DNA from 3 places in the Bacillus methanolicus genome. Region 3 is predicted to be linked to each of the others. Evidence: predicted binding sites of a transcription regulator. Region 3 holds the regulator's gene; each other region holds the start of a gene.
The links. The regulator Rex, encoded in region 3, represses fermentation and respiration genes when NADH is low (regulators of the CRP and FNR family bind a similar motif). The targets are predictions, from matches to a motif close to TTGTGAAATATTTCACAA.
Positions count from the first base shown of each region.

Region 1: C0966_RS18355 (TIGR04053 family radical SAM/SPASM domain-containing protein) is a predicted target of Rex. The motif match lies at 6,429-6,446, and genes of this name have one in related genera.
Region 2: C0966_RS13360 (AtpZ/AtpI family protein) is a predicted target of Rex. The motif match lies at 6,712-6,729, and genes of this name have one in related genera.

Region 1 is NZ_PNFF01000006.1:10,002-21,113, reverse strand. It holds T-box leader at 1-78, shown strand, start outside; gene brnQ (branched-chain amino acid transport system II carrier protein) at 131-1,465, shown strand; gene pxpB (5-oxoprolinase subunit PxpB) at 1,831-2,544, shown strand; gene C0966_RS18370 (biotin-dependent carboxyltransferase family protein) at 2,541-3,551, shown strand; gene C0966_RS18365 (LamB/YcsF family protein) at 3,555-4,343, shown strand; gene C0966_RS18360 (YwiC-like family protein) at 4,528-5,244, opposite strand; gene C0966_RS18355 (TIGR04053 family radical SAM/SPASM domain-containing protein) at 5,269-6,381, opposite strand; gene C0966_RS18350 (DUF2249 domain-containing protein) at 6,682-6,915, opposite strand; partial or broken gene C0966_RS18345 (metal-sulfur cluster assembly factor) at 7,037-7,123, shown strand; gene C0966_RS18340 (acetaldehyde dehydrogenase (acetylating)) at 7,398-8,792, opposite strand; gene C0966_RS18335 (acetaldehyde dehydrogenase (acetylating)) at 9,454-10,851, opposite strand.
Region 2 is NZ_PNFF01000002.1:350,681-361,792, reverse strand. It holds gene glyA (serine hydroxymethyltransferase) at 291-1,532, shown strand; gene upp (uracil phosphoribosyltransferase) at 1,905-2,534, shown strand; gene C0966_RS13370 (nuclease-related domain-containing protein) at 2,770-3,732, shown strand; gene C0966_RS13365 (S8 family serine peptidase) at 4,066-6,576, shown strand; gene C0966_RS13360 (AtpZ/AtpI family protein) at 6,895-7,116, shown strand; gene C0966_RS13355 (ATP synthase subunit I) at 7,123-7,497, shown strand; gene atpB (F0F1 ATP synthase subunit A) at 7,520-8,230, shown strand; gene atpE (F0F1 ATP synthase subunit C) at 8,310-8,522, shown strand; gene C0966_RS13340 (F0F1 ATP synthase subunit B) at 8,680-9,213, shown strand; gene C0966_RS13335 (F0F1 ATP synthase subunit delta) at 9,210-9,746, shown strand; gene atpA (F0F1 ATP synthase subunit alpha) at 9,771-11,112, shown strand, end outside.
Region 3 is NZ_PNFF01000002.1:803,237-814,348, forward strand. It holds gene C0966_RS15725 (helix-turn-helix domain-containing protein) at 1-691, shown strand, start outside; gene tsaE (tRNA (adenosine(37)-N6)-threonylcarbamoyltransferase complex ATPase subunit type 1 TsaE) at 945-1,400, shown strand; gene tsaB (tRNA (adenosine(37)-N6)-threonylcarbamoyltransferase complex dimerization subunit type 1 TsaB) at 1,397-2,101, shown strand; gene rimI (ribosomal protein S18-alanine N-acetyltransferase) at 2,122-2,577, shown strand; gene tsaD (tRNA (adenosine(37)-N6)-threonylcarbamoyltransferase complex transferase subunit TsaD) at 2,570-3,592, shown strand; gene C0966_RS15750 (ABC-F family ATP-binding cassette domain-containing protein) at 3,887-5,806, opposite strand; gene moaC (cyclic pyranopterin monophosphate synthase MoaC) at 5,948-6,442, shown strand; gene C0966_RS15760 (redox-sensing transcriptional repressor Rex) at 6,465-7,112, shown strand; gene C0966_RS15765 (YdiK family protein) at 7,205-7,405, opposite strand; gene C0966_RS15770 (CPBP family intramembrane glutamic endopeptidase) at 7,406-8,137, opposite strand; gene groES (co-chaperone GroES) at 8,427-8,711, shown strand; gene groL (chaperonin GroEL) at 8,801-10,423, shown strand; partial or broken gene C0966_RS15785 (ISL3 family transposase) at 10,702-11,112, shown strand, end outside.

The DNA.
Region 1 (11,112 bases), on a different contig from region 3:
CGTTGACTGAGAGCCGCAAGCTTATTTTCGTAAGCTGCGGAATTAGGGTGGTAACGCGAGCACAAACTCGTCCCTATTTTAGGGACGAGTTTTTTATTATTCTAAAAATACTATACGAGGAGAGATTACTTTGAAAAAATTAGACACCTTAGTTATTGGATTAATGTTATTTTCAATGTTTTTTGGAGCTGGAAACTTGATCTTCCCTCCTTTCTTAGGAGCACAGTCAGGCACTTCCTACTGGCAGGCCATGTCAGGATTCATCCTTACCGGCGTTGGACTGCCAATTGTCGTGCTACTAGCTGTTTCCCTTGTAAAGGGCGGTGCACAAACGATCGGAAATCGTGTTCATCCAGTATTCAGTACGGTCTTTATGGTTGTCGTTTATTTAAGTATCGGACCGTTTTTGGCCATTCCGAGAAATGCGAATGTTGCATATGAAATGGGTGTGAAACCATTCCTTAACGAGTCTTGGAACTCATCTTTGTTCTTATTTTTATATAGTGCTGTTTTCTTTTCTCTTGTCTATGTAATAAGCTTAAACCCTGCTAAAATGGAAAAATACATGGGCCGTTGGATCACTCCGATCCTCCTTTTATCGATGGTCGTCTTGTGTGCAGTCGGTTTTGTGAAGCTTGACTCTCCGCTTCAAACACCGTCAGAAGCATATCAAAATGGAGCTTTTTCAAAAGGTTTCATTGAAGGATATAACACAATGGATGCCCTGGCAGCATTAGCCTTCGGAATTGTCATTCTCAACTCGATTCAACAGAAAGGTGTACGCGAAGAGAAGCAATTAACTAGATATACGTTGAAAGCCGGTATGATTGCAGGGGTATTGCTTGCACTCGTATACGTCAGCATTGGATGGATTGGAGGAAAAATGGCTGCAAACGGATCGTTTGAAAACGGTGCAGACATCCTGTCCTCTGCTTCAACACTTTTATTGGGACAAAGCGGCACAGCGTTGCTTGGCTTAATTTTTACGTTAGCTTGTTTCACAACAGTAGTGGGATTAACTACAGCATGCGGCCAATATTTTTCAAAACTTGTTCCAAGAGCAAGCTATAAATCAATCGTATTAGCGGTTACTCTTGTAGGATTCTTGTTATCAAATCTGGGATTAAACCAAATACTGAAAGTATCAGTTCCGTTCCTTGTCACGGCATATCCATTAACAATTGTGTTAATCATACTTACTTTCTTTAGCAAGTTCTTTAAGGATACGAAAAAAGTATACAGAAGCGCCATGTTATTTACCGGAGTATTTGCCGTGATTAGCGGATTAAATGCTTTTGGTTTGGACTTGGGTCCGATTCAAACGATGAGAAATATTCTTCCATTTTCCTCCGTTGGGTTAGAATGGATCGTTCCGGCGCTTGCAGGTACTGGTATAGGAATCGCTTTAAGCCAATTCAGCAAGAAAAGAGTCACAACAGAACAAATTGATATGAAAGCTTCATAATTAATTATCAAGGGCCAGTCCCCCATCACGGAGGGTCTGGCCCGCTCCGCTTTAAAGCGTTAACGCACTGAGGGCCTGGCCCGCTCCACTTTAAAGCGTTAACGCACTGGAGGCCGGCCCGAAATGGAATGAACTGGATTAATTTTTCCATAAAAAAAGCTTAACGAAGGGAAAGCTCCACTGCTATTATTTATGTAATAGGAAAAATAGATGTGTATAATTCAGAAAATTATTGCAATAATCACTCTCTTTCATTTACCACAATACCGATAAGTGTGAATTCTTTCTATTTTATAAATCATTCAATATTACTCTTTTATCAACGGTATCTTCTATTACAAATAATAAAGACAGGAGATGTAAGAATGGAATACCGTTTACATCCATTAGGTGATAATGCAGTCATTATCGAACTTGGAGAAGATATAAACATAGAGACACAACAAAAAGTAAAAATGATTACCTCTATTTTGGATAATAACCCTCCCGAGTGGATGATCGAATACATACCGGCATTTACCACTGTAACTGTTTTTTATAATCCTGTTAAAACATCGAATCTACTTAATTATAAAATCCTTCCTTATGTCTATGTATGTGAACAGTTGCAGCAGTTATTAGCAAGATTAAAGACCGATAAAACAATCAAACCACGGGTTGTTGAGATACCGGTATGCTATGGCGGTGAATTCGGCCCTGATTTAGAGTATGTTGCAGCCTTTAACGGATTAACGACTGAGGAAGTCATTGATATTCATTCAAGCAGTGATTATTTAGTGTATATGATCGGTTTTGCTCCCGGTTTTCCTTATATTGGAGGCATGTCTGAAAAAATTGCTACACCGAGAAGAGAAACTCCCCGGTTAAAAATACCTTCGGGATCGGTTGGAATTGCGGGAAAGCAAACAGGTGTATATCCAATCGAAACACCAGGAGGATGGCAGCTTATCGGACGGACTCCACTAAAGTTGTTTCGCCCTAATGAAGAACCTCCAAGCCTTTTAATGGCGGGAGATAAAATACAATTTGTACCGATTAGCTATAATGAATACAAAGAAATGGAGGAAGACGAAAGATGATTACAGTCATCAAGCCGGGCCTCCTTACAACTGTTCAAGATTTAGGAAGATTTGGTTTTCAAAAATATGGAATAATTGTGAGCGGTGTGATGGACCAATTCTCCCATCGAATCTCCAATTTATTAGTAGGAAATGAAGAAAATGAACCAACCCTTGAGTTGACATTGCTTGGGCCAACGATTGAATTCAAAAAAAATGCACTTATATCCATTTGCGGCGGTGATTTATCCCCAACAATCGATGGAAAATCTGTTCGATTATGGCGATCCGTTTTTGTAAAAAAAGGAAGCATATTGCGTTTTGGACCGTGTAAGATCGGCTGTCGGGCATATCTTGCTGTTTCCGGAGGCTTTAAAATTCCAACGATCATGAATAGTAAATCCACTTACCTGAGGGCAGAAATTGGCGGTTTTAACGGACGTGCATTACAAGCAGGTGATCAGCTGGAGTTCGGCTCCCCCAGCGATCTTTCCACTCGAATCATTGAACATCTAGGGAAAAAATCTGCAAACCAACAATTTGTAGAAATGGAGTGGACCGTGGCCGCTGATTTAATTCCCATGCACCAAAATAAATCTACAATTCGTGTAATGAAGGGAAGACAATTCCATTTATTTACGAAAGAGAGCCAAAATAAGCTCTTTCATGAACCATTTGAGGTTACAGCTCAATCGGATCGTATGGGATATCGATTAAAAGGACCCAAACTGACATTACAAAATGCTGCAGAAATGATATCGGAAGCAGTTAATTTTGGAACAATTCAAGTTCCATCTGATGGGAACCCAATTGTTCTATTAGCTGATCGGCAAACGACAGGCGGTTACCCTAAAATCGGTCAAATTGCAACAGTTGATTTGCCATTGATGGCACAAGCGAAACCGGGAGATTCAATAAAGTTTACAGAAATTTCCCGCGATGAAGCTCAACACCTTTTATTAGAAAGGGAAAGAAAAATACAGCAACTGAAGCAAGGAATTTTTCTGAAATTTAGGCAGGGGGATTGAAGCATGCATATTGTCGACTTAAATTGTGATATGGGAGAGAGCTTTGGTGCATACAAAATAGGAAAAGATGAAGAAATTCTCGATTATGTAACATCCGCAAATATCGCATGCGGGTTTCACGCAGGTGACCCGTCAACCATGCGGAAAACCGTCCGGTTGGCACTCGAAAAAAATGTGGGGATTGGGGCGCACCCCGGGCTTCAGGATTTGGCTGGATTCGGAAGAAGAAATATGGATATTTCTCCGCAGGAAGCTTACGAACTAGTTGTCTATCAAATCGGTGCTTTATATGCATTTGTAAAATCCGAAGGCGGAAAGCTTCAACATGTAAAACCCCATGGTGCATTATATAATATGGCCACTAAGAGCGCTCTCCTATCTGAAGCGATTGCCGAAGCCGTTTACAAGGTTGATCCTGAATTGATCCTCTTTGGATTAGCGGGAGGAAAGCTTGTGAACGCAGGAAAAAAAATCGGACTTCGTACTGCCAGTGAAGTATTTTCCGATCGCACATACCAAAAAGATGGTTCTTTAACTCCTAGACGTGAATCGAATGCTATCATAAAAGATTATGAAATTGCTGTCAACCAAGTAATACGAATGGTAAAAGAAGGAAAAGTACAATCGCTGGAGGGAACTGATGTTTCGATTCAAGCCGATACGATTTGTATCCATGGAGATGGAGAAAATGCGATAGACTTTGCAAAGTACATCTCTTCCGCATTAATGAAAGCGGATATTAAAATCGCTAAAATTGGCGACTTTTGCAAAGCAAGTAATAGCTCGATATAAAACTATTTTGCTAGTTGCTTGCAAAAACGATTTAGAAAAAATTTAGTGGCTGTCTCAAAAGCCTAAGGATCAGACTCCAATAACACAATATATAGGACATAATGTTGGATGAATGTGCTATATATTGATAAATGCACATGAGGTCAGACCATTATGAGACAGCCTCTTTAAGGTATTAAAAATATTAGAGAATAAATAATAACGTTAAAAGAAAATATACGGAATTTGCAATTTCTAATACACCGAGTTTCAGCACCGATATAGATTTTCCGTAGAGGTATATTGCTCTTATCACACTTGGAAAATACGCAATTACTAATAATGGATAACCCATTATGAATAATCCAATGATTAACAGTAAATGAAACCCCCAAGATGCCCATTTATACACCACATTCTTTTTTTCTCTTATCATGGTTTTCACATAAAAAGAACTTCCAGTAAAGAACAGAAAACAAAAACTAAAGATTTCTGCCGCTCTTAGATTTAGCTCTCCATCTCCTACATAAAAACTGGCAAGCCCTCCTATACAAAATTCAGCTATGGCCGCAAGATCATTAAGCAAAGCCCGTTCATTTTTCTTACTTGCATAATATATATTTATCAGAAAAAACGGCATCATAGAAAAGCCAAAATATAAAAGGCTAAAATGATTTGCTAGCGGGATGAGTAACAATACCACAGCTGGAAAAGAGTAGGCTAGAAACCATCTCAAATAATATTGTCTTCTTTTTTTATTTTTAATTGCCATAAAAAACGGATAAGTTGCTAAGTATAACAATAACCACCCGAGAAATAGCGGAATATGAAGCCAAGAAAAACCCCCATAATAAGCCCCTAATAAAAACGGGATAATCAACATCGCCCAGGCACCGTGTTGTTTTGGCAAAAGCGGTTTCATGATAGCCACCCCTTTTCATTCATTTCATTTTTCTTTTTTCTTTCTTAACACCTTTGGAATATACACGCAAAAAGGCTCGCTTTCCAAATAATCTCCTGTTACCGAATATGCCCGTGAACGTGAGCCGCCGCAAACAAAACGAAACTCACAAACGCCGCATTTTCCTTTATACTTGTCCGGGTTTCTCAAGTCTTGGAAAATAGGTGAATGACGGTAAATATCCGCCAGAGGTGTTTCGCGCACATTACCTGCTTTTACCGGCAGCAATCCGCTGGGATATACATCTCCAATATGTGAGATAAAGAGAAAACCGTTGCCGTCATTTACTCCTTTTGGCGCCCGTCCAAGGCCATCCACTTGTCCAGTCAACCCTTTCATAAGCACATCTTCATAGCGGATCTTTTCGTCGCTCGTTTTGTTCTCGCGCATTTTTTCCTGCAGCACGACGCGGCGATAATGCTGTCCTGCCGTTGTTTTTATATCAAACGGCACTCGTTTGCTTGTTTTAAATAACCATTTAAATACTTTTTCATGTTCAACCGGTGTAATCATATCTGTCTCTTTGCCGCGTCCCGTTGGTACAAGGAAAAAGACGCTCCAAAGCACGCATTTCAGTTTTTCTACGAGTGCGACCATTTCGTCAAGCACGTGAACATTATACCGGGATATAACGGTGTTAATTTGCACAGGGATTTCAAGTTCATGCAAATATTGAATCGCCTTTATGGTTAAGTCGAATGAACCGCTTGTGCCGCGAAAATGATCGTGAATTTCGGCATTCGGTCCGTCTAAACTAAACGCCCAACGCGCTAAACCGACTTCTTTTGCTTTCTTAATCGCTTCTTTCGTCACATTCGGCGTCGCACTTGGCGTCATCGAAACACGCAATCCTTTATCAATCGCATATTTTGCTATATCATACACATCAGGACGCATCAATGGATCTCCACCTGTAAATACAAGAAGCGGCTGATCCATTTCGTAAATTTGGTCAATCAGCTTTTTTCCCTCTTCAAACGTTAATTCGCGCGGATCGCGATGGTATTGCGCTTCTGCACGACAATGAAGGCATTTCAACTGGCATGCCCGTGTTAGTTCCCATATAACAATAAACGGATTTTCATGAAAGCCTCTCAAGAATTCTCCCTCCTCGTCTTCATTGTAAAACATAAGGGGAGGCGTCCATGTGACTCACATCACAATATTCTATCATGTCATAAAATTGTCAAATACCTGTCCATTATTTATATTGATGATTTTATCTTCCAAAAAATTTGTACAAACAACTCGACAATCGTCAAGCAACAACATCTTTCCTGTCATCGGCTTCAATAAACGATCAATATGTTACTTCGGTTACTCATAAATTCATCATTGTAACTGTAAACAAAACAGAAAAAGATTCCCGCCTATTAAGCAGGAATCTCTTCATTCGTGTCATTTCTTCCCAATAGCCACTCTCCAAGTTTCCGGACCTTTTTCTAAATACTCCCACGTAAATTGATCTTCGCGTTCCATCATAAATTGATAATGAAGCGGGCGAGGATCATGATCATTTGTTAGTTCCATTACTTCTCCAGGCTTTAAACTATCAAATAAACGGAAAATTGCCGGGTGCCGATCACGCGGTTCAAAATCAGGTGCATTAATTCTTGCTGCAAATTGACTCACAAAAAATGCCTCCTTGATATTTTAAATTTTATATTTACATCATAATAGCTCAGCTTCACTATTGAAGTGATAAAAATCACGGTTCGTTGTATATATACTCATCACTTTCGAAAGGGGAAATGGTGGTGTGAAACGGGCGCTACCGGACATTGAGGGGATTAAAGATGTCGATGCACAAATTACTTGGAATCCGCCTTGGACACCGTAGCGAATGAGCGAGGAAGCATTGCGGCAATTAGGCCACCGCTAAGAATTAAGTATGAGGAATGACTAATCCCCAACTACTCGTTCTTGTGCAAATACCGAATACAAAGCAATATGAATTGGTCATAAGAATAAGGCTGACCCAAAACTTTAGAGCCAGGCCCCCTTAGTTACTAAATATTGAAAACATAATATGGTCAATTCGATATTTAATAACTGCAGACGGAGCCAGACACTTATGGGTCAGCCTCATTAATTGTTACTGTCCTGCTTTATTTTTAAGTGAGTGCAGGTTCCTTTTGCGAAACTTCTTCCTGTTTCGGCATCTCACGGATCGCATATGCCACTCGTTTAATATTGATCATATGCTTAGCCCCAATATTATCAGACGAGATGTTATTACCAATAGCACCACATCCCAGTGTCAAAGATGGGAATATTCCCGTAGTGGCGCCTATTCCGCCAAACGTCGTACCACCATTTACAACAATACGTGAAACCGGTTTATCTAAAGTGAATTCTTCTACTACTTTTTCGTCATTACAGTGAATTCCCAAAGTATGACCAAGTCCGCCAAATGCGAGTATTTCTCCGCAAAGGCCGCTTGCTTCTTGCTTATCCTTCACCGTATAAAAGGCAAGAACCGGGGACAATTTTTCAATAGAAACTGGATATTCTTTGCCCACATTTGTCTCTTCTGCAACGAGCACCTTTGCATCGGACGGAACCTCAATACCTGCCATTTCCCCAATTTTCTGCGGAGATCTTCCCACCTGATTGGCATTTAACCTACCGTTTACCATGATAACTGAGGCTACCTTTTGTTTTTCATTGTCATCCAAAAAGTAAGCGCCTTGATTCTTTAACTCGGAAATGAACTTTTCTTTGATGGAGTGATCAACGACAAGAGCTTGTTCGGAAGCGCAAATCGTTCCATTGTCAAAACTCTTGCTTTCAACGATAAGTCGGGCAGCTCTTGCTAAATCCGCACTTTCATGAATATAGGATGGTACGTTTCCAGGTCCTACGCCGTATGCCGGTTTTCCGGAACTGTAAGCTGCTATTACCATCGCGCTGCCGCCTGTTGCAAGAATTACTTTTGTTAATTTATGTTTCATTAACTCATTCGTTGCAGGCAATGTCGGTTGTGTAATGCAAGAGATTAAACCCTTTGGTGCCCCGGCGCGCTCGGCTGCTTCTTGCATGACTTTTACCGCTTCGGCCGTGCATTTTGCAGCAGACGGGTGAGGGCTAAAAATGATTGCATTTCTTCCCTTTACTGCGATCAGCGATTTAAAAATTGCTGTCGAAGTAGGGTTTGTCGATGGGACGATTCCCGCAACGATCCCAACAGGCTGAGCGATTTCCCATACGCGATTTTGGTCATCCCGATTTATAATCCCAACGGTTTTCATATCTTTGATGGCGTTGTATACATCATTAGCGGCGAACAGATTTTTCACAACCTTATCGGCTACTTTACCAAAACCCGTCTCTTCTACTGCCATAGCCGCCAATCGTTCTGCTTCGTATCTACCCGCATTCGCCATGCTTTCAACAATTTTGTCGATCTCGCTTTGCGACATTTTTCCGACGATATCTTGCGCTGATTTGGCTTGTTCAAGATAGTCCCTTACTTCCTGGATGGATTGTAAATCTTTATCTCTTATCATAATGAACGCCACCTCTCTCTTTCTTCTATATGCTAATGCTAATGCTTATCTATTCAGTCATTTTGGCTGATTGATCTTTATCATTATTCGTTAGACGATTCATCTTCTAACTGAGTGGAAAGGGTCGCTTATTAAGCTCTAAGTTCCTTACTCGGAATATTTTAACTAATATTTCCTTGTTATTAAGGAATTATATATGGTATAAAACTGTTTTCACTCAAGGGGAATCGTTTGAGAATAGCGGTTGCATTACCCAAGTGTCCAGCGGACGAAAATCAGCAATAGGCATACTCTCTTGCTTTCGTACCAGCTGCAGTTTAATCATTATCATCACCGTCCCACATGTTTAACGTAACCACTCGATAAAGCCGTTATCCACTTTTCTGAAAGGCATATTCTCCCAAAAAAATGTCCGATTTACATTCATCAATCTGTTTGATAAGGAGACAATATAATGAATAAATCGAAGAAGAGAAAATATCGCGGCATATGTAAGGAGGGGTCTGGCCCGCACTGCGTTAAAGCGTTAATGTATTGAGGGTCTGGCCCGCGCTGTGTTAAAGTGTTAATGTATTAAAGAAGAAGGATCCGTTGATAAATAAAAAACCACAAACCCGGTGATAAACCGGGTTTGTGGTAGGACTGCTACATTTTTGCTTTCTTATTTTGTTAGAGCTGGTTCTTTTTGAGCGCTCTCATCTTTTTTTGGCATTTCACGGACGCCAAATGCAACGCGTTTAATGTTGAACAATTGATATACTGAAACGTTGTCAGATGTAACGTTGTTACCCATTGCACCGCATCCGAGAGTTAAGGATGGCATTACATTTACTGTAGCACCAATTGCACCAAATGTTGTACCAGCATTTACAATAATACGTCCAGCTGGTTTATTGATTGTATACGCTTCAATAACTTTTTCGTCTTGAGCGTGAATTCCAACTGTATGACCTAGACCGCCCAAATCAAGCATTTGTTGAGCAATAGCACTTGCTTCTTCCATACCTTTCACTGTATAGAGTGCAAGAGTTGGAGATAATTTTTCGATTGAGAATGGATATTCTTTACCCACTCCAGTTTCTTCAGCAACAAGTACTTTTGCGTCTGCAGGAACTTCAATTCCAGCCATTTCCGCAATCACTTGTGGAGCTTTACCAACGATTTTAGCGTTTAATGCACCGTTTACCATGATAACGGATTCAACTTTACGTTTTTCATCTTCATTCAAGAAGTAAGCGCCTTGTTGTTTTAACTCAGCAACAACTTTTTCTTTAATAGATTCATCAACAATAAGAGCTTGTTCGGAAGCACAGATTGTTCCGTAGTCAAAAGTCTTACTTTCAATAACTAGTTCAATAGCTTTTGCTACATCTGCACTTTCGTGAATGTAGACAGGAACGTTACCAGGACCTACGCCGTATGCTGGTTTTCCAGAGCTGTAAGCTGCTTTAACCATACCAGGACCGCCTGTAGCAAGAATAACGTCTGTTAATTTATGTTTCATTAGCTCGTTTGTTGCAGCCAATGTTGGTTGAGTGATGCAAGAAATTAAACCTTTAGGAGCACCAGCGCGCTCAGCTGCTTCTTGCATGATTTTTGCAGCTTCTGCTGTAGCTTTTGCAGCACCTGGATGCGGGCTGAAGATAATCGCATTTCCAGCCTTAACAGAGATTAATGATTTAAAAATAACTGTGGAAGTCGGGTTTGTAGATGGAACGATTCCTGCAACGATCCCTACAGGATGAGCCACTTGCCAAACTTTATTTTCTTCATCCCGATTAATAATTCCGACTGTTTTCACATCTTTGATAGAGTTGTAAACGTCATTTGAAGCAAACAAGTTTTTTGTAATTTTATCAGGAACGTTACCAAAACCTGTTTCTTCTACTGCCATGGCAGCCAATCGTTCTGCTGCTTCTCTTCCCGCATTTGCCATGCTTTCAACGATTTTGTCGATCTCTTCTTGAGTCATTTTTGCAACGATTTCTTGAGCTGTTTTTGCTTGTTCAAGATAGTCTCTTACTTCTTGGATTGATTGTAAATCTTTATCTCGTAACACGTTTAAGCACCTCTCTGTTGATTATTAGTAATTTTCTTTTTACACGGGCTTCTGTGACTGATAGAACGATTTCGCCATGACGATCGGAAACATATAAGTATAACATGGGATGAATCAGTTCAGGTACCACGCTCCTTATAGTTTACTAGCTTTGAAAGCGGTTTAATAATAAAACGCGCTAATAATAGCTAGCTTCAATTGTGATTATATGTTTTATTAAAATAAATGTCAAATGATTTACTTTCAAGTCTATTTAACTCG
Region 2 (11,112 bases), 450 kb from region 3:
AGATTGGGTCGGCTTTATTATTAGAGTAAATATTATCACTAAAAAATAAACGGATAACAGTAAAACGTTGACCGGAAAGGAGAGTAGGGCGTCAGGATTTGGAAGAAGAAACAAGAAAAGAGAGTTTCTACTTTTCCTGTTACCTTTTTATCCCGAAAACGGGATGTTTTTTCTTTTCATACCAAAAACGTGATAGGTTATTTCTTTTCATCACGAAAACGTGATAAAATAAAAAAGAATTTTCTAAAGGATACATATTTTATGAATGCAATTCAAAAGGGAGGATAACGATGAAGCACTTAGCGCAACAGGACGAGCAAGTATTTCAAGCAATTCAAGATGAGTTAAAGCGGCAGCGTACAAAAATCGAATTAATCGCTTCTGAAAACTTTGTCAGTGAAGCGGTCATGGAAGCACAAGGTTCGGTTTTAACAAATAAATATGCAGAAGGCTATCCGGGCCGCCGTTATTATGGCGGTTGTGAACATGTCGATGTAGTAGAAAACCTTGCACGGGACCGTGCTAAGCAAATTTTCGGTGCTGAACATGTCAACGTGCAGCCTCACTCCGGTGCTCAGGCAAACATGGCGGTTTATTATGCGGTGTTAAAGCCTGGTGATACAGTGCTGGGCATGAACTTGTCCCACGGCGGCCATTTGACGCATGGAAGTCCGGTCAACTTCAGCGGAGTTCAATATAACTTTGTTGAATATGGTGTAGATGAAAAAACGCACCGGATTAATTTTGACGATGTCCTTGAAAAAGCACGAGAACATAAGCCTAAAATGATCGTTGCGGGTGCGAGCGCTTATCCTCGTGAAATTGACTTTAAACGTTTTCGGGAAATTGCCGATGAAGTCGGCGCTTATTTGATGGTCGACATGGCCCATATCGCCGGTTTAGTGGCAGCAGGTCTGCATCAAAGCCCTGTTTCATATGCTGATTTTGTAACAACGACAACCCACAAAACATTGCGTGGTCCTCGCGGCGGTATGATCCTCTGCAAAGAAGAGTATGCTCAGAAGATTGATAAATCAATTTTCCCTGGCATTCAAGGCGGTCCGCTTATGCATGTGATTGCGGCAAAAGCCGTTGCACTTGGCGAAGTATTGCAGGACAGCTTTAAAGAATATGCGAAAAATGTGATTGCCAACGCGAAGCGGCTTGCAGAAGGACTTCAGAAAGAAGGCCTTAACCTTGTTTCCGGAGGAACTGACAACCACTTGCTGCTTGTCGATGTTCGTTCATTGGGATTAACCGGTAAAGTGGCGGAAAAAGTTCTTGATGAAATTGGAATCACTGTAAATAAAAACACTATTCCGTTTGATCCTGAAAGCCCGTTTGTAACAAGCGGTATCCGCATTGGTACACCGGCTGTAACATCCCGCGGTTTCGGTCTTGAAGAAATGGACGAAATTGCGTCCATTATCGGCTTTACCCTTAAAAACCATGAAGACGAAGCAAAGCTTAATGAAGCAAGACAGCGCGTCGAAGCTTTAACCGGAAAATTCACTTTATACCCTGAATATTAATTGTTGTGCGGGGCCAGCCCCTTAATGCGTTAAAGCATTGAGGGGCTGGCCCTCGTTACTTTAAAGTGTTAAAGCATTGAAGGCCAGACCCGTACTACGTTAAAGCGTTAAAGCATTGAGGGTCTGACCCGCACTACGTTAAAGCGTTAAATCATTGAGGGCCAGACCCGCACTACGTTAAAGCGTTAAATCATTGAGGGCCAGACCCGCACCACTTTAAAGTGGTAAAGAAACATCTGTTTTGTTGTTTCGATTACAGTTTTTTCTCCTTGTTGCTCTACGCACTTTTTTTCTGTAAAATTAGACGAAGTGTGTAGTTCGTATATTTTACATACATCAACGTGTTATGAAACAGAAAAAGGAGAGATTGTCATGGCAAAAGTTTATGTTTTTGATCATCCACTCATTCAGCACAAACTTACATATATTCGGGATAAAAATACAGGCACGAAAGAATTTCGCGAACTTGTCGATGAAGTCGCAACATTAATGGCATTTGAAATCACCCGTGACATGCCTCTTGAAGAAATTGAAATTGAAACACCGGTAAGCTCAACAAAATCAAAAGTATTATCCGGCAAAAAACTAGGAATCGTTCCGATCTTGCGGGCAGGCATCGGAATGGTGGACGGCATACTAAAATTGATTCCAGCTGCGAAAGTCGGTCATATCGGCTTATACCGCGATCCTGAAACGTTAAAGCCGGTTGAATATTATGTAAAGCTTCCAAGCGATGTGGAAGAACGAGACTTCATTGTCGTCGACCCGATGCTGGCAACAGGCGGTACTGCCGTTGAAGCAATCAACTCATTGAAAAAACGAGGCGCCAAACACATCAAATTCATGTGCTTAATCGCATCTCCTGAAGGAGTTGAAGTCGTGAAGGAAGCCCATCCGGATGTAGATATTTATATCGCCGCTCTTGATGAAAAACTAAATGACCACGGCTATATCGTCCCTGGACTTGGAGATGCAGGAGACCGTTTATTTGGAACGAAGTAAGCTTTACAAGCAGAAAGCCGGCCTATCATGGGCTGGCTTTTTAATATTTTTATTAAATGGCTTATAAATTCCCTAAAGTGGATCATAAAATGCAAAAAGTGGATCATAAATCTTAAAAGAGATCATAAATGATCAAAAGTGGCTCATAAAAAATCTAAATTCTAAAATATTTGCAGGAATCTCTTTACGAAACAAGAAATTAATAATTATTTTATGAAAAGGAGTGAAATGATTAATGATCGTGAAAGAACGAACGATTCCGCTTAGAATTCAACAGATCAAAGCATTATTAAGAAGATTGCCAAAAGACCATCGTAAACGGCCTCAAATTGAGGAAGATTTAGCAAAGCGAGAGGCCGGTTTTCGAGCCGAACAAAGCTTAGATTATCATCTTAAATTCCTAAACCATAAGGAATACTATATTCTCCATGATTTGCGACTCCATCATAGTGTTCCCTTCCAAATAGACACACTTATACTATCTCCTAATTTTTTCCTCATAATTGAAGTAAAAAATATTTCTGGAACATTAATTTTTGAAAAATATTCGAAACAGCTAATACGGTTGATTGAAGGTAATGAAGAAGGCTTCCCAAATCCTTTAACACAGGTCCAACGCCAGCAACAAAGATTGAAAGAGTGGATGGATCATCAAAAATTACTTCCTGTACCAATCGAATATTTAGTTGTGGTTAGCAAGTCTTCTACTATCCTAAAAACATCAAATGGAAACTACCATATTTATAACAGAGTTCTTCATGCAGACCATCTTGAAGAAAAGGTAAAAGAGTTGGAAGCAATATACGATAAACCAATTTTAGAAAAGAAACAAATTCAAGAAATAACCGACCTTTTAATGAAGAATAACTTTCCAATTACCGATAATATTCTTCAACAGTATGGGATCGACCCTTCAGAACTGATAAAGGGAGTCCAATGCCCCAATTGCAATTCATATCCAATGGTCAGAAAATTTAGCACCTGGTATTGCTCTTTGTGCAAATTTACTTCCAAAAAAGCTCATATCCAAGCGTTAAATGACTATTTTCTCCTTATAAACTCCTCAATCTCCAATCGGGCTTTTCGAGAATTTCTTTTAATTTCCTCACGTAGTATTGCAAGCAAGCTGTTAGCCTCCATGAACCTCCCCTTCTCAGGCACCAACAAAGGAAGAATCTACCACCGTCCCGAGATGTAAATCTGATTCCTTTATTTGAGTACCGTTGTTTTTCACAAAATTTCTCATGCTTGGTTGACCTACCATTAATCAGCTTCCTTTATTTGAGTACCGTTGTCCTAAGATTTAAAATGAAATGAAAGTCATATTTCACATATTCTCATTACTTCCTTTATTAGAGCGCCGTTGTCCTATGATATAAATGAAATGAAAGTCATATACCGCGCATTCCTCACTCCTTCCATTTTTTAAGTGCCGTTGTCCTATACGTAAATCAAATGTAAAGTGATTTTCAGTTGCATACTCTCCCCCTGTCATGAAAATCCTATGAAAAAAGAGAAGGGGTGGCTTGGTTTGAAAAAAATCATCCCGCTTTTGACCGTGATATTGTTACTTATGTCTCTCACGCAGGCTTACGCCCGAAACCTCGATCATCCGCCAATACCAAAAGAGTCACCGGAAACTGAAAAAATTGCCATTATCTTATTAAAAGAAAAAAGAACGGTGCCGGAAATCAAAACGTTTATCAGCAAGTATCCAAATGTAAAGCTTCGCTATGTTTTTGAACATACGATCAACGGATTTTCCGTAAAAGGAGACGCACGTTCTTTGGATGAGCTGTCAAAAGGACGGGAAGTAGCACTGGTTTCACCGGTGAAAACGTACCGAGTAGAAACGTTAGAAAACATAAAGCTAATTGGCGGCGACAAAGTCAGAGGGATCTTTGACCGCGCGGATAGACGTCTGACTGGAAAAGGTGTCACTGTAGGGGTTATCGACACCGGGATTGACTACAACCACCCTGATTTAAGAAGAAGCTACGGTGGCGGGCATGATTTTGTTGATGGTGACAAGGACCCGATGGAAACGAAAGCATCCAATTCCGGGACTAATTACAACAACCCAGACGTAGGCAGGCATGATTTTGTTGATAGTGACAAGGATCCGATGGAAACGAAAGGATCCAATTCTGCTGGGGTTAAATACAACAACCCTGACGGAGGCGAAAAAGACTTTGTTGATGGTGGCAACAATCCGATGGAAAAGAAAGAAACCAATTCCGGGATTGACTACAACCAAAGAAAAGGCTACGGGAGCGGGCACGACAAGATCAATGACAATAAAAATTCAATGAAAACGAAAGCACCGCATTGGCAAAGTACGCTTCACGGGACGCATGTTGCAGGCATCATAGCGGCAAATGGAAAAATCCGAGGAGTTGCTCCTGAAGCTACCATAATTGCTTACAGAGCTCTTGGTCCGGGCGGAGCCGGCACATCCGAACAAGTCATTGCTGCGATTGAACAGGCAGTAAAAGATAAAGTTGATGTATTAAATTTATCGCTCGGCAACAATGTGAACGGACCGGATTTGCCGATCAGCCTTGCCCTTAATAAAGCGGTCGAAAGGGGAATTACAGCAGTTGCTTCTTCGGGAAATTCAGGTCCAAACGTTTGGACCGTCGGCTCGCCGGGAACCGCCTCAAAAGCAATCTCTGTGGGAGCCTCGACACCGCCCCGGCAAATTCCCTTTCTTACCATTGAAGGAGAAGGAGATCGAATCAAGCTTCAGCCCATGCATGGCTCTGATCATTGGAAGATTGACAGAACAAAAGAAATAACATTCGGATATTTAGGAGAAGAAAAGGATCTGAAAAATTGTGCAGGAAAAATTGTACTCATAGAAAGAGGCAAGTTAACTTTTACTGAAAAAGCAAGAAATGCACAAAAAGCAGGTGCTTCAGCCGTTATTATATACAACAACACAAATGGGAGTTTTATTGGAAATCTTGACGGAAATATCCCGATTCCCGTAGCTGCTCTTTCAAAAAAGGATGGAGAACGGATCAAGAGACTGATTGAAAAAGGAAAGCGTTTTACCAGAACGATATTAATTGAAGAAAAGGATACTTTAGCATCATTCAGTTCGCGGGGTCCGGTCACTGGTACGTGGGAAATTAAGCCGGATGTTGTCGCTCCAGGTGTAGCCATCGAGAGCACCATTCCCGGAGGATACTTGTCGCTTCAGGGAACAAGTATGGCTGCCCCTCATGTTGCCGGTGCTTGTGCTTTAATTAAACAAGCGCATCCTGATTGGGGGCCTGCGCAAATTAAGTCGGCTTTAATGAACACCGCAAAACCGATCATGAACGAAAACGGAACACAATATCGAACATTTGAACAAGGAGCTGGAAGAATTCAGCTTGAGAAAGCTGTAAAACCAGAATCACTTGTGATACCAGGTTCGCTTCAATTCGGAATGTTTCAGCTCTCAGATAAATTGCATGAGCATAAGGCAGTTATTGAAGTGCAAAATGTCGGCTCAAGCACTAAAAACTATTCTTTTTCAATTCCGAAACAGACCGCGGGCATCCGATGGAAATTTCCTCTCTCTTTTCGCTTGAAACCACGGGAAAAAAAGAAACTGGAAATTCGAATGAGTGCAGATCCTGCCGTATTAACAAAAAAGCTTTATGACGGGAACCTTATCCTTCATGAAGACTCAAATGAAATAAGAATTCCGTATATATATGTGCTGGAGGAACCTGATTATCCAAGAGTCATGGGATTTGATTTTGGCATAGGAGATAAAGAAAACACTTACCGTTATGAAGTGTATTTGCCGGGCGGTGCGGAAGAATTTGGAATTGCGCTTTTTCAGCCGGATGATTACCGGTTTATCGGCTTCCTTGATTGGGAAAGAAATGTCGGCAAAGGGCTCCTTCAAAAGGAGATTAAGCGCGACCGCCTTCCAAAAGAAGGATTGTACCTAGTAAAAGTGTTTGTAAAGAAAAAAGGGAAAGAAGACATGATTGAAGCAATGATTGAGATCCTTCCGGAATTAACGGAAAGTAGATGGAAATAAGCGGGTTCAAACAGGAAAAAATCACGGTTAAAAAAGACTCAAAAAGGCCGGAACAATTCTCACAAAAAATGCAAGACAAAAATCGTAAAATAAATTTGAAAAATTTGTGAACATACGCTTTATGAGTCGATGTAATTGTGAAGTTTTCCCCCAAAACACATTGACATTGACATGCCCCTATTGTATGCTTACAAAGGGTATAAATGACAAGTTTTTCAGAATTATCGTGCAGTTCAGTTTTTTGCTTTAGCACGATGGTAATGCGAATTTGTTGCCGCAGCCTTCTTTACCATTCTCTGAATGTGAGGATGCGTTTATATGCGTCATAAAGACCGCCACCCGTTTCAAGCGATGGCATTAATGTCCGCCATTCTTTCACAATTAGTAGGTTCCATTTTAATAGGTATATTTTTAGGAAGATGGTTGGATCGTACCATCGGAACCGAACCGCTTTTCTTAATAATTGGGCTTATGTTAGGACTTGCAGCAGGAATATTTGCCATGCTTCGATTAGTCCGTCACTTCTTTTCAGGAGATTAAACAACAATGCCGGTAATGAATGAAATGTTTGCAAGACAGCGTAAATACATATTTTATTTATTGGCTGTATATGTTCTCGGCTGGGGGGTTACATCTTACCAATCGATCTTTTTGGGCTTAATTTTCGGTACAAGCTTGAGCCTTTTTAACTTATGGCTCTTGGGCAGAAAAATGCGGAAATTCGGGGAAGCGGTAACGGAAGGGAATAAAACGGTCTCTCTCGGGTCGTTTTCCCGAATGGCAACGGGTGCCTTTGCCGTAATCATTGCGATGAGGTATCCGGACACCTTTCACCTTATCAGCGTTATTATTGGATTAATGACATCTTATATTGTCATTATGATAGATTTTTTTCTTCAGTCTTTATTTTTGCGTAAATAGCGGGGAAGAGAGGTGAATTACTATGCATCATGAAGCTCCATTATGGGAGTTTATGGGACTGACCTTCAACTTAGCAAACGTATTAATGATCACCATTGCAAGTCTAATTGTTTTCATCATTGCTGTTCTTTCCACCCGTAGACTCGCCATGAAACCTACCGGTATGCAAAACTTTATGGAATGGGTTATGGACTTCGTCAAAAATATCATTAACAGCACAATGGATTGGAAAACTGGCGGAAGGTTCCATGTTCTTGGAATCACATTAATTATGTATATTTTCGTTTCCAACATGTTAGGACTTCCGTTTTCAGTCGTAATTGACGACAAGCTGTGGTGGAAATCGCCAACTGCCGATCCGGTTGTTACTTTAACGCTGGCTGTTATGGTAGTGGGACTTTCACATTACTACGGAGTTAAGATGAAGGGAGTCGGGGAATACGGCCGCGAATTCCTAAGGCCGTTCTGGTTTATGTTCCCGATCAAACTCATCGAAGAATTTGCAAACACATTAACCCTTGGTCTCCGTCTTTACGGTAACATATTCGCCGGGGAAATCCTTCTCAGTTTGCTTGCCGGAGGCCTTGCAACCGGAGTAGGAGGACATATCGCAGCCGTCATTCCGACGCTTGCTTGGCAAGGATTCTCCATTTTTGTCGGCGCGATCCAGGCGTTTATCTTTACAATGTTAACAATGGTTTATTTGTCTCACAAAGTGAGCTCAGACCATTAATTATATAAACTGTTCTTTTTATGGACAAACCCTAAAAAACAAAATTATTTATCTATACAATTAAAGGAGGAACTTTAGAATGGGTCTATTAGCAGCAGCAATTGCAATTGGTTTAGCGGCACTAGGTGCTGGTGTCGGTAACGGTCTTATCGTATCTCGTACAGTTGAAGGTATGGCTCGTCAACCTGAAGCTCGCGGTATGCTTCAAACAACAATGTTTATCGGGGTAGCGTTAGTTGAGGCGATTCCTATCATCGCGACTGTTATCGCGTTCATGGTAATCGGCCGATAATTATTACGCAAACTTAACGTTCAAAATGGCGAAGATCATTCGATGAGAACCTTCGCCATTGCTTTATGTCCATAATATCTGTCAAACTTTCGGATATTCATATAAACTTCATTTATTGTTTTCCTAAGTAGCGACTCTTGAAGGGAGTGAATCGAGGGTGTTAACAAGCAGTTTTGTTTTAGGTACAGCTGAGAGCGCGGCTCACAGCGGCTTTAACGGCGGGGACATTGTGTTCCAGTTATTGATGTTCATCATCTTGTTAGCATTGCTTAAGAAATATGCATGGGGTCCATTAATGGGCATCATGAAACAGCGTGAAGAGCATATAGCAAACGAAATTCAAGCGGCAGAACAAAGCCGTGCTGAAGCAAGCAAGCTTTTGGAAGAACAGCGCAGCCTATTAAAAGAAGCGCGCGCAGAAGCTCAAGGACTTATTGAAAATGCGAAAAAGCAAGGCGAAGTGCAGCGTGAAGAAATCATCAGTCTTGCACGCGCTGAAGCTGATCGCATAAAAGAACAAGCAAAACTTGAAATTGAACAGCAAAAAGAAAAAGCTGTTGCAGCTATTCGTGAGCAAGTGGCTTCATTATCCGTTTTGATCGCTTCGAAAGTAATTGAAAAAGAACTAAGTGCAGAAGACCAGGAAAAGCTCATTAACGAATACATTCAAGAGGCAGGAGAAGGGCGATGAGCAGCTCTGCAGTAGCAAAACGTTACGCGTTGGCTCTTTTCCAGCTTGCGAAAGAACACCGGCTTCTTGACCAAATGGAACAAGAACTGCGTGTTGTAAAAGAAGTGATCATTCAAAACAATGAATTAAAAGCTGTGTTAAAATCTCCAAAACTTCCGAATGAGAAGAAAAAAGAGATTCTAAAAGAAGCATTTTCTTCTGCAAATACGTATGTATTAAATACACTGATGATCTTAATCGACCGGCATCGGGAAGATTACATAGCCGATATGGCGGATCATTTTATCGAACTGGTAAATGATGAAAAAGGTATAGCAGAAGCAAAAGTGTATTCTGTCCGTCCTTTAACAGAGGCTGAAAGCGAAGCATTATCCTCTGTATTTGCATCGAAAGTCGGAAAACAATCGCTTCGAATTGAAAATATTATCGATTCCAATTTGCTCGGAGGCATTAAGCTTCGCATCGGAAACCGTATTTTTGACGGCAGCTTGCGCGGCAAGCTTGAGCGCTTGGAACGTCAATTGTTAGGCTAAGATTCGTAGATAGGGGTGAAATTCATGAGCATCAAAGCTGAAGAAATCAGCGCGCTGATAAAAAAGCAAATCGAAAACTATCAGTCGGAAATTCAAGTAAGTGATGTTGGTACTGTTATTCAAATTGGTGACGGTATCGCCCGTGCTCATGGCCTCGACAATGTCATGGCCGGAGAACTTGTTGAATTTTCAAACGGCGTTATGGGGATGGCGCAAAACCTTGAAGAAAATAACGTCGGTATCGTTATCTTAGGACCATTTACAGAAATCCGCGAAGGCGATGAGGTCCGCCGTACGGGCCGCATTATGGAAGTTCCGGTAGGGGAGGAGCTAATCGGACGCGTCGTAAACCCACTTGGACAACCTGTTGACGGAATGGGTCCAATCCATACAACAAAAACTCGTCCAATCGAAAGTCCGGCTCCGGGAGTTATGGATCGTAAATCCGTACATGAGCCTCTTCAAACAGGTATTAAAGCGATTGACGCTCTAGTTCCAATCGGACGCTGCCAGCGTGAGTTAATTATCGGGGACCGCCAAACAGGTAAAACATCCGTTGCGATCGATACAATCCTAAACCAAAAAGATCAAAACATGATTTGTATCTACGTAGCAATCGGACAAAAAGAATCTACAGTGCGTACCGCAGTTGAAACACTGCGCAAATACGGTGCATTAGATTACACAATTGTCGTAACAGCATCTGCTTCCCAGCCTGCGCCATTATTGTACCTTGCTCCGTATGCAGGCGTTACAATGGCAGAGGAATTTATGTATAACGGCAAGCACGTATTGGTTATTTATGATGACCTTTCAAAACAAGCGGCTGCTTACCGTGAGCTTTCTCTATTATTGCGCCGTCCACCGGGCCGCGAAGCGTATCCAGGGGACGTATTCTACTTGCACTCTCGCTTATTAGAGCGTGCTGCTAAATTAAGCGATGCGAAGGGCGGAGGTTCAATCACAGCACTTCCATTCATTGAAACACAAGCGGGGGACGTTTCTGCATACATTCCAACAAACGTGATCTCCATCACAGATGGACAGATTTTCTTACAATCAGACCTATTCTTCTCCGGTGTGCGTCCGGCGATCAACGCAGGTCTTTCCGTATCCCGTGTAGGCGGAAACGCACAAATTAAAGCGATGAAAAAGGTTGCCGGTACATTGCGTCTTGACCTTGCTTCCTACCGTGAGCTGGAAGCATTCGCACAGTTCGGTTCTGACCTTGATAAATCAACGCAAGCAAAACTTGCCCGCGGTGCCCGCACTGTTGAAGTATTAAAGCAGGACTTGCACAAACCGCTTAAAGTTGAAAAGCAAGTTGCGATTCTGTACGCATTGACTCGCGGCTTCCTTGATGATA
Region 3 (11,112 bases):
ATTTATTGATATAAATAACAAAACCGGCATTTTAGAAAAACAACATCGATTTATAACTGCCCCGGGAGAAAAACATATTCATTTTACGGATAAAGATGAGGGGAAAGTTCTTTTAATTAATATAAAAAAGGAATTTTTGGAGAAAGTGTATATTGAACGTCTAGCCGGCCAATCAAACGAAATTTCATTTTCTTCTATGAATGTGGGTTCATCTGATTTATTTATAAAAATTGCTGAAACAGCAGTCAGACAAAATCTTTTTGGCAATACAAATAAAATTGAAATCCAACAATTAGAATGGGAATTAGCAAATTTAGTATTTTCTCAACATGAAGGCCCTCACAATGAGCTTTGGAGGAAAGAGGTTACGTTGCCGAATCACCCAATGTTAAAACGAGCAGTGGATTTCATTCATGAGCAATATAATAGTGAAATTACATTAGATCAAATTTCTGAGGAATCTGGAATCAGTAAATATTACTTCCTTCGTTTGTTTAAAGAAGTAACAGGCTTTACACCAAGCCAATATATAACAAAGGTAAGGTTGGACCATTCATTACACCTATTGAAGCATACGAAAAAAGACATCACGATGATTGCCTATGAAGTTGGGTTTGGCAGCTTAGGAAGCTTTGAGAGGGCGTTTAAAAAACGATTTGGGATAAATGCGAGTGAATTTAGAAAAAAATAAATCAATAGAATACGGCAGTTTTATTCATAACGTTTCTTTTTGAGATACGGAAAAGATTAATATTGAGGGGCACATCTAATTATTTAGCAAGCAGGAAATGTCATATACGGTATGCACATTTTTGCTCATCTTCATAAAATCATGTAAACTAATATAGAGTAAGCTCCTTAGGAAGATTCCTAAGGTTTTTTTGTATAAAAATAAACCGTTCTAAACAATCATGTAAACAAAAGGTAGCAAAGGTGATTACCATATGAATCAATATGAATTCCTCTCCGGAGGACCGAGTGAAACGCTGGAATTTTCCAAACGGCTTTCAACATTTTTAAAACCAGGTGATGTTCTTGCTCTTGAAGGAGATTTAGGAGCCGGAAAAACGACTTTTACAAAAGGGCTGGCAGAAGGACTGGGAATAAAGAAAAATGTAAATAGCCCAACATTCACAATAATAAAAGAATACCATGGAAGGCTGCCTCTTTATCATATGGATGTATACCGGGTCGAAGACGCTAATGAAGACTTGGGTTTTGATGAGTATTTTGAGGGCGATGGAGTAACCGTTGTTGAGTGGGCTCATCTTATCGAAGAACAGCTTCCATCTGAATTATTAACGATTTCGATATTCAGGGAAGATAATGAAAAAAGGCGGATTGTTTTACAGCCAAAAGGGAAGCGTTACGAGGAATTATGTAAGGAGATTTTTTCATGAAAGTACTGGCCATTGATACATCTAATTATCCTTTAGGGATTGCCATTATCAATGAAGAGAAAGTAATGGGCGAATATATTACGAATGTTAAGAAAAACCATTCGATCAGAGTAATGCCGGCAATTGAAGCTTTAGTAAAGGAATGTGATATAACTCCCGCAGACTTAACAAAAGTGGTTGTTGCAAAAGGACCGGGGTCTTATACGGGAGTTCGAATCGGAGTGACGATTGCTAAAACACTTGCATGGACATTAAATATTCCGCTTGTTGGAGTTTCAAGCCTGGCGGTGATTGCTTCAGGAGTAGGCAGATATTTTAATGGGTACGTATCACCAATTTTTGATGCGAGAAGAGGGCAGATCTATACCGGGTTGTATCAATATCAGAATGGGAAGCTAGTTGCCATTAAAAAAGACGGGATCATCTTAACTGAGGATTGGGTAAATCAATTAAGGGAACTTGATAAACCGATTCTTTTTGCAGGAAATGACCTCCCTCTCCATAAGGATTCAATTCAAGCAAATCTTGAAGAAAAGGCTGTTTTTGCCGAAATAACGGAACATAATCCGCGGCCTTCGGAGCTGGCGTTTTTAGGAAAGGATCAGCCGGGAGAAGATATTCATTCTTTTGTACCGAATTATATCAGGCTGGCTGAAGCCGAGGCAAAATGGCTTGAATCGAAGAAAACGAATAACGGGTAGTTGGATAGGAAGAAAATTGTATGAATGAATCTATAACTTTTCGATTTATGGAAGAAAAAGATATTGACCAGGTATTGGAGATTGAACATGCATCTTTTACTCTCCCTTGGAGCCGCGAAGCATTTTATAATGAGCTAACAAAAAATCAGTTCGCTGTTTATATCGTTCTCGAAGATCATGAAAAAGTCGTTGGCTATTGCGGAGTGTGGGTTGTTGTTGATGAGGCTCACATTACTAATATTGCTCTCCTTCCTGAATATAGAGGGAAAAAGCTTGGAGAAGCTTTATTGCGAAAGGTAATGGAGCTTGCAAGGGAGCTGGGGGCTAAGACGATGACGTTGGAAGTCAGGGTAACGAATTATGTTGCACAATCATTATACCGAAAGCTTGGGTTTCAAAATGGAGCAATTCGAAAAAATTATTATACAGATAACCAGGAAGATGCATTAGTAATGTGGGTGAAATTAGATGAATAAAGATCAATGGATTATGGGAATTGAAACGAGCTGTGATGAAACAGCGGTGGCGATTATTAAAAACGGCCGGGAGATTGCGGCTAATGTAGTCGCATCGCAAATTGACAGCCATAAGAGATTTGGCGGAGTGGTTCCTGAAATAGCTTCCCGCCACCATGTCGAACAAATAACCATCGTCTTAGAAGAAGCGATGAAACAGGCAGGCATTTCATACAAAGATCTGGATGCGATCGCTGTTACGGAAGGGCCCGGCTTGGTTGGAGCGCTTTTGATAGGAGTAAATGCAGCAAAGGCTATTTCTTTTGCCCATTCAATTCCGCTTGTTGGGGTGCACCATATTGCCGGACATATTTATGCCAATCGGCTTGTAGCTGAAATGAAGTTCCCGCTTTTGTCCCTTGTTGTATCGGGCGGCCATACAGAACTTGTTTATATGAAAGAACACGGGCATTTTGAAGTGATTGGAGAAACGAGAGATGATGCTGCCGGCGAGGCATATGATAAAGTGGCAAGAACATTAAATTTGCCTTATCCGGGAGGGCCGCATATCGACCGGCTTGCACATGAAGGCGAACCTAAAATCGAACTGCCGCGAGCTTGGCTTGAAGAAGACTCATATGATTTCAGTTTCAGCGGATTGAAATCAGCTGTTATTAACACGGTTCACAATGCGGAACAGCGCGGTGAAACGATTGCACAGGAAGATTTGGCATCCAGTTTTCAGGCAAGTGTGATTGATGTTCTTGTAACCAAAACGGTAAAAGCAGCGCAAGCATACGAAGTAAAACAAGTGCTATTAGCAGGCGGAGTAGCCGCCAACAAGGGCTTAAGGACTGCTTTAGAGGAAGCATTTAAGGAATTGCCACATATCGAATTAATAATACCTCCGCTTTCGCTTTGCACGGATAATGCTGCCATGATTGCGGCGGCAGGAAGCGTGTTGTTTGAAAAAGGAATACGGGCCGATTTGGCTTTAAATGCAAATCCGGGCTTAGATATAACAATCCACAACTAATATGGAAAACTCCCTTTAAACAGGGAGTTTTTTTGTGGATAATTTTTTAAAAATTGTTAGTTTTGTGGATAAAAAAATCAAAAATTGTGGATATTGTGGAAAAAATGATAAAAACTTTTTAAATAAGTAATCGTATTGTGGATAAAATTGTGGATAAATATTCAAGAATTGTTGAGAAATATAAAACAGAAAAAATAAAAAAGGTCAGACCCCTCCAATATTGTGATTGTCGGAAGGAATCAGACCCTTATAAGTCAGCACCTTGTAATCGGGCACGATCGTGGCACTATTTTTCTATTCGGCCAGCTCTGCCCATTCCTCCAATAGGGCTTCAAGCTCTGACTTCGCTTTTTCGTTTTGCAAATTGATTTCCATCACTTTTTCATGATCTTCGTAGATTTCAGGTTCACAGAGAAGCTGGTCATTCTTTGCTATTTGTTCTTCCAGCGACTCAATCAGGGCTTCAATCTCCTCAATCCGCCTTTTGCGCTGCCTTTCAAGCTTTTTGGCTTCTTTGTCTTGCTGGTACGTGTTTTTTTCTTGTTTTATAGGTTCAGCTGCGCCTGTTTCCTGTTGTTCAAGCGCACGAATTTCTTCTTTTTCCTGCTTCTTTTCTAAAAAATAATCATAATCGCCTAAATACTCAACGGCTCCATTTTGATTGAGCTCCAGAACTTTCGTTGCAATCCGGTTAATGAAATACCTGTCATGGGATACAAATAGAATGGTTCCCGGATAGTCAATTAAAGCATTCTCAAGAATTTCTTTACTGTCCAAGTCTAGATGGTTAGTCGGCTCATCGAGAACAAGAAAGTTTGCTTTTTGCATCATTAATTTTGCCAGCGCGAGCCTTGCTTTTTCTCCTCCGCTCAAGGAAGAAACGGGCTTTAGTACATCATCCCCGGAAAATAAGAAATTCCCGAGCACTGTACGGATCTCTTTTTCAGTTTTTAACGGATACTCATCCCATAATTCATTTAAAACGCGCTTATTTGATGTCAGCTCAGCTTGTTCCTGGTCATAGTAGCCAATTGTTACATTTGAGCCGTACTGTATTTCCCCTGAAAGCGCTGGAAGCTTTTTGACGATCGTTTTTAATAAAGTAGATTTGCCGATTCCGTTTGGACCGACTAAAGCGATGCTTTCCCCGCGGGTGATCCGGAATGAGATGTTGTCTGATACCTTATTCCCTTTGTATCCTACGGCCAGCTCATGTACTTTGAGGACGTCATTTCCGCTTTGCCGTTCAATGTCAAAAGAAAAAGAAGCAGATTTCTCATCGCCGAGAGGCCGGTCCATGATCTCCATTTTTTCAAGTTGTTTACGCCGGCTTTGCGCCCGCTTTGTTGTTGAAGCCCGGGCCAGATTTCGCGCAATAAATTCCTGTAATTTGGCTATTTCTTCCTGTTGTTTTTCATACTGCTTCATTTCTCGTTCAAAGTTTTCGGCTTTTTGCTGAAGGTATGAACTGTAATTGCCATGATATTTTTGGATTTGATGCCGAGAAATTTCATAAACTTGTGTCACGACCTTATCTAAAAAGTATCGGTCATGGGAAACGATCAATACCGCTCCATCATAGTTCTGCAAATATTGCTCAAGCCACGTTAATGTTTCAATATCAAGGTGGTTGGTAGGCTCGTCCAAAATTAAAATATCGGGCTTTGTTAAGAGCAGCTTTCCGAGAGCAAGTCTTGTTTTCTGGCCTCCGCTCAGACTTGAAATCTTAGTGGAATAATCGTACTCATGAAAATTGAGCCCGTGAAGGACAGAACGGATATCCGCTTCATATTGATAACCGCCTTGCTCTTTAAACTGAACTTGTAAAAGATCGTACTCTTTGAGAATGCGTTCGTAGGCAGCTGCATTTTCAAACACCGCCGGGTCTGCCATTTTTTCTTCTAATTTTCGCAGCTCTTTTTCCATTTTTTGCAGCGGTTCAAAAACAGTCATCATTTCATCCCAAATGGACAATTCGGATTCAAGCCCGGTATTTTGTGCTAAATACCCGATTGAAACGTCCTTTGGTTTTATTATCTCGCCTGAATCATACGACAGGTGCCCGGCAATGATTTTTAATAGAGTAGACTTACCCGCGCCGTTTCTTCCGACAAGGGCAATTCTGTCACGGTTTTGAACTTCAAGCTTTATATTCGATAAAATAAGATCAGCACCATAATATTTCGTTAATTGATTAACTTGTAATAAAATCATTTGCTCTCACCTCAGGTTACCATAAAACTAGTGTATCTTATTCACATTGTGTCGGCAATACATGTGATTTTGTGAACAATGTTACAAAGTTATCACACAGAAATGTCAAAATAGTGTATGATTTGTTGTGAGGTGTTTTTTATGGCTGAGTTTACTCATTTCAACGAAGAAGGCAGAGCGAAAATGGTAGATGTCAGCAGTAAGCCGGAAACGGTGCGAACTGCATTAGCACGTTCGAGTATTACTGTAAATAGAGAGTTATATGAAAAAATTACGAATAATAAGATAAAAAAAGGGGATGTTCTGTCAGTTGCTCAAGTTGCCGGGGTAATGGCAGCAAAAAAAACATGGGAAATCATTCCGATGTGCCATCCTATTCCTCTTACTGGAGTAGATATTTCATTTTTCTGGGAGAATGATCAGGAAAACTATATTCTAAATATTGAAGCCTCGGTTAAAACAAAGGGGAGTACAGGAGTAGAGATGGAAGCATTAACCGCAGCTTCCGTTTGTGCTCTAACGATTTACGATATGTGTAAAGCCGTTGACAAAGGCATGGTTATTGGAGAAACGTATTTGGTTGAAAAAACAGGCGGAATAAACGGAGATTATTTTAGGGAGAAAGGACGTAAATAAACAAAAAGGCGGTGAATGAAAGATGTCAAACGAAATGGTGAAAATACCCCAAGCAACGGCCAAAAGGCTGCCTTTATATTATCGCTTTTTGAAAAACCTTCATTCTTCCGGAAAACAAAAGGTTTCATCTGCTGAACTGAGTGAAGCAGTAAAAGTAGATTCAGCAACGATCCGCAGGGATTTTTCTTATTTTGGCGCTTTAGGAAAAAAAGGTTACGGCTACAATGTGAACTATCTGCTGTCTTTTTTTCGCAAAGCGCTTGATCAGGATGAGTTGACAAAGGTTGCTTTAGTCGGAGTCGGGAATTTAGGAACCGCATTCTTAAATTATAATATTCTTAAAAACAATAACACGAAAATTGAAATCGCTTTTGACATTGATCAAAACAAAGTGGGAAAAAAGATAGGGCAAGTACCTGTCTATCATATGGATGATCTTGAAAAAATAATGATGGAAACGGATATACAGGTTGCCATCTTAACCGTTCCTGTACCGGAAGCTCAATCAGTTACAGACCGGCTTGTTAATGCGAATGTAAAAGGTATTTTAAACTTTACACCGGCAAGATTAAATGTTCCGTCATCGGTCCGTGTCCATCATATCGATTTACTGGTCGAATTACAGTCATTAGTTTATTTCTTAAAGCATTATCCGCCGGAAGAAGATTAGCGAAGAAATTGTTCTTAATAATAATGCCAATGCAAAATAAGGGGTCTGAAGATCAGACCCCTTGTAGTTGCGCCACTGTTTGGCTAAGATTTTTATAATTTATTTGCATTTTTGATCTTAAAATGAAAAGTAATCATTCTGATTCCTGATCCAATATCAAATGTTGCTAATAACACGAGCAAGTAAGTAAAAAATCCCCAGCCGGTTTCATTCACATGTCGGATGGCAAAAAAAGTGAACAAAGTGCCCAGCAGAATATAAAAGATGCCTGAAATCAAGGGAGACTGCCTCATCTAAAATCCTCCAATAAAACTTTGAATTTTTTCCGCTTCGCGCAGAATTCTCTCTATATCTTCCCTGTATACGGACTGAATTAATACGACGAATGTATTCATTGCCACATGGGCAATGATAGGAACGATAATCCGTTTGGTTTTAACATAAAGAAAAGCAAATGTAAAGCCCATTGCAGAATATAAAATGATATGCTCAGGTTCAGCATGGGCCAGAGCGAATATTAAAGAACTGATCAGTGCGGATAGAAAGAAGTTCAGCCGCTTATGGAGCGCTCCGAAAATAATTTTGCGAAAAACAATTTCCTCTAAAATCGGACCAATTACTGAACTTACTAAAATAACAAAGGGAAAAGACTCAATAATATTAATAATTTGCTGAGTATTTTCCGAACCCATTTCAATTCCGACGATTCTTTCAATATTGGCTGCAATGTATTGGGCAAAAAGGGCCATGAAGACGCCGCCCACAGACCAATAGACAGATGAAATCGCGGAGGCTGCATTCCTTTTATTTGAACCCGCTTTGATTTCTTTTCTCAAAAGTAAAAGAACAATAATGAATGTAAAAGTAAAACTGAAAACCAGCCAATAAGGGACTGCGAGCACTTCCATTTCCTTGATACTTTTGCCGAAGAAAGCTCCTAAAAAAGTGATAAGCGGAATCCCAAACAGACCGGACAGATGCATGGCAATATACGTTATTAATATGAACCAATATTCTTTTTTCAACAGCATTTTACTCCTTTTGTTAAAAACTAATGGACTCTGTACCATTCTACTATTGACGGCAGGCTGTTTCAAATTCTATGGATTAAAGGAATAATTTAGAATCATTGAAGCATAATCTTATATGCAGCAAAAATCGATGAAGAAAATCGGGATTCCAATATCAAAAATTTTTTTCTTTAGGCTTGCAAAAGAGATTTGATTTATTTAATATAATAATTGTGTTAGCACTCAACGGGTGCGAGTGCTAATAATGATAATAATATATTTAAATTTGAGGAGGTTGTTTCCCTTGTTAAAGCCACTAGGTGATCGCATTGTAATTGAGCTTGTCGAATCCGAAGAAAAAACTGCAAGCGGTATCGTTTTACCGGACACAGCAAAAGAAAAGCCTCAAGAAGGTAAAGTAGTAGCTGTTGGAACCGGCCGTGTTCTTGACAGCGGCGAGCGTGTAGCACTTGAGGTATCTGTAGGCGATCGCATTATCTTCTCAAAATACGCTGGTACAGAAGTAAAGTATGATGGTAAGGAATATTTAATTTTGCGCGAAAACGACATCCTTGCTGTAGTAGAGTAAAATGAGATAGCCGTTCCAACTCATGGAGGCCAGATCAAACTACTCGGCTAGAATAACGATATGATAAAAATTAGGGGAGGTTTTTCATCATGGCAAAAGAGATTAAATTTAGTGAAGATGCGCGTCGTGCGATGCTTCGCGGTGTAGATGCTCTTGCAAATGCAGTAAAAGTAACTCTTGGACCAAAAGGACGCAACGTGGTTCTTGAGAAAAAATTCGGTTCTCCGTTAATTACAAATGACGGTGTTACAATTGCGAAAGAAATTGAATTAGAAGATCCATTTGAAAACATGGGCGCTAAGCTTGTTGCAGAAGTAGCAAGCAAAACAAATGATATTGCCGGTGACGGTACAACTACTGCTACTGTTCTAGCTCAAGCAATGATCCGTGAAGGGCTTAAAAACGTAACAGCCGGAGCAAACCCAATGGGTATCCGCAAAGGTATCGAAAAGGCGGTAGCTACTGCTGTTGAAGAATTGAAAGCTATTTCCAAGCCAATCGAAGCAAAAGAATCTATCGCACAAGTTGCTTCTATTTCTGCTGCTGACGAAGAAGTCGGTGAATTAATTGCTGAAGCAATGGAGCGCGTTGGCAAAGACGGCGTTATCACAATCGAAGAATCTAAAGGCTTTACAACTGAGTTAGATGTTGTAGAAGGTATGCAATTCGACCGTGGATATCTATCTCCTTACATGGTAACTGATTCTGACAAAATGGAAGCAGTTCTTGAAAATCCTTATATCTTAATCACTGACAAGAAAATCTCCAACATTCAAGAAATCCTGCCTGTTCTTGAGCAAGTTGTTCAACAAGGCAAATCGTTATTGATTGTTGCTGAAGATGTTGAAGGTGAAGCACTTGCTACATTAGTAGTGAACAAACTTCGTGGAACATTCAATGCAGTAGCTGTTAAGGCTCCTGGCTTCGGTGACCGTCGTAAAGCAATGCTTGAAGACATTGCAATCTTGACTGGCGGTGAAGTAATCACTGAAGAGCTTGGCCGTGACCTTAAATCTGCAACAATCAATTCTTTAGGACGCGCTGCTAAAGTTGTCGTATCAAAAGAAAATACAACAATCGTAGAAGGTGCCGGCGATTCTGCACAAATTGCTTCTCGCGTTAACCAAATCCGTGCTCAATTAGAAGAAACTACTTCTGAATTCGATCGTGAAAAATTACAAGAGCGCTTAGCAAAATTAGCCGGCGGTGTAGCGGTAATCAAAGTTGGTGCTGCTACTGAAACTGAGCTAAAAGAGCGCAAACTTCGTATCGAAGACGCATTAAACGCAACTCGTGCTGCAGTTGAAGAAGGTATTGTAGCCGGTGGTGGTACTGCACTTCTTAACGTATACAACAAAGTTGCTTCTATTCAAGCTGAAGGCGATGAAGCTACTGGTGTTAACATTGTATTACGTGCAATGGAAGAGCCTGTACGTCAAATCGCTCAAAACGCCGGCCTTGAAGGTTCTGTGATCGTTGAACGCTTAAAAGGCGAAGCAGTTGGAACAGGCTTCAACGCGGCTACTGGCGAATGGGTAAACATGATCGAAGCTGGTATTGTTGACCCAACAAAAGTAACTCGTTCAGCTCTTCAAAACGCAGCATCTGTTGCGGCTATGTTCTTAACAACAGAAGCAGTTGTTGCTGACAAGCCGGAAGAAGACAAAGGTCCTGCAATGCCTGACATGGGCGGAATGGGCGGCATGATGTAATTAATGAATAAAACCCCTTGAAATCAAGGGGTTTTATTCATTACTATGCCATTTTTGATGCCGTTTTGGTGCCGAAATTGAAAAAATAATGCCATAAACCAAAAAATCAGAGGCTTCTCATAAGTTCGCCGAACTTTTGGGAAGCTTCTTTTTTTGGCTCTATAATATTTGTTGGGGTTTAAACACACTTTCGTTTGCATAAAAAATACACGCAAACATCCAATTCCTTTATACTTGAATTGTCCAGAAACAAGTTTAAAGAATGGAGTTGCGTGTATATGAATCTTATCATGAATATTCCTGGTTTAAAAGAGGTTGTCCTGACCAAAGTGGAACAAGTTGGGGAAGTTGTACAGTTTCATGTGGAGATGGAACGAAAGATGCATCGTTGCCCCCGTTGTAACAGAAAGACAAGCCGTGTTCATGATTACCGGATCCAGAAAATCCAGCATTTGAAATGGTTTGAGCGAAAGACCCAGATTTTTTATAGACGGCGGAGATATGTATGCAGCTGCGGGAAACGTTTCTCTGAGAAAAACTCCATAGTCGAGCGCTACCAACGCACTTCCATTGAGTGGAACCAGGCCGTATCCATCCGCGGGCCATCAAAGGAAAGACCTTCAAGGAAACCGCTGAGAACTATGGCACTTCTGCGTCGACGGTAGTCCGTCGGTTTGACCGCTTGGCGA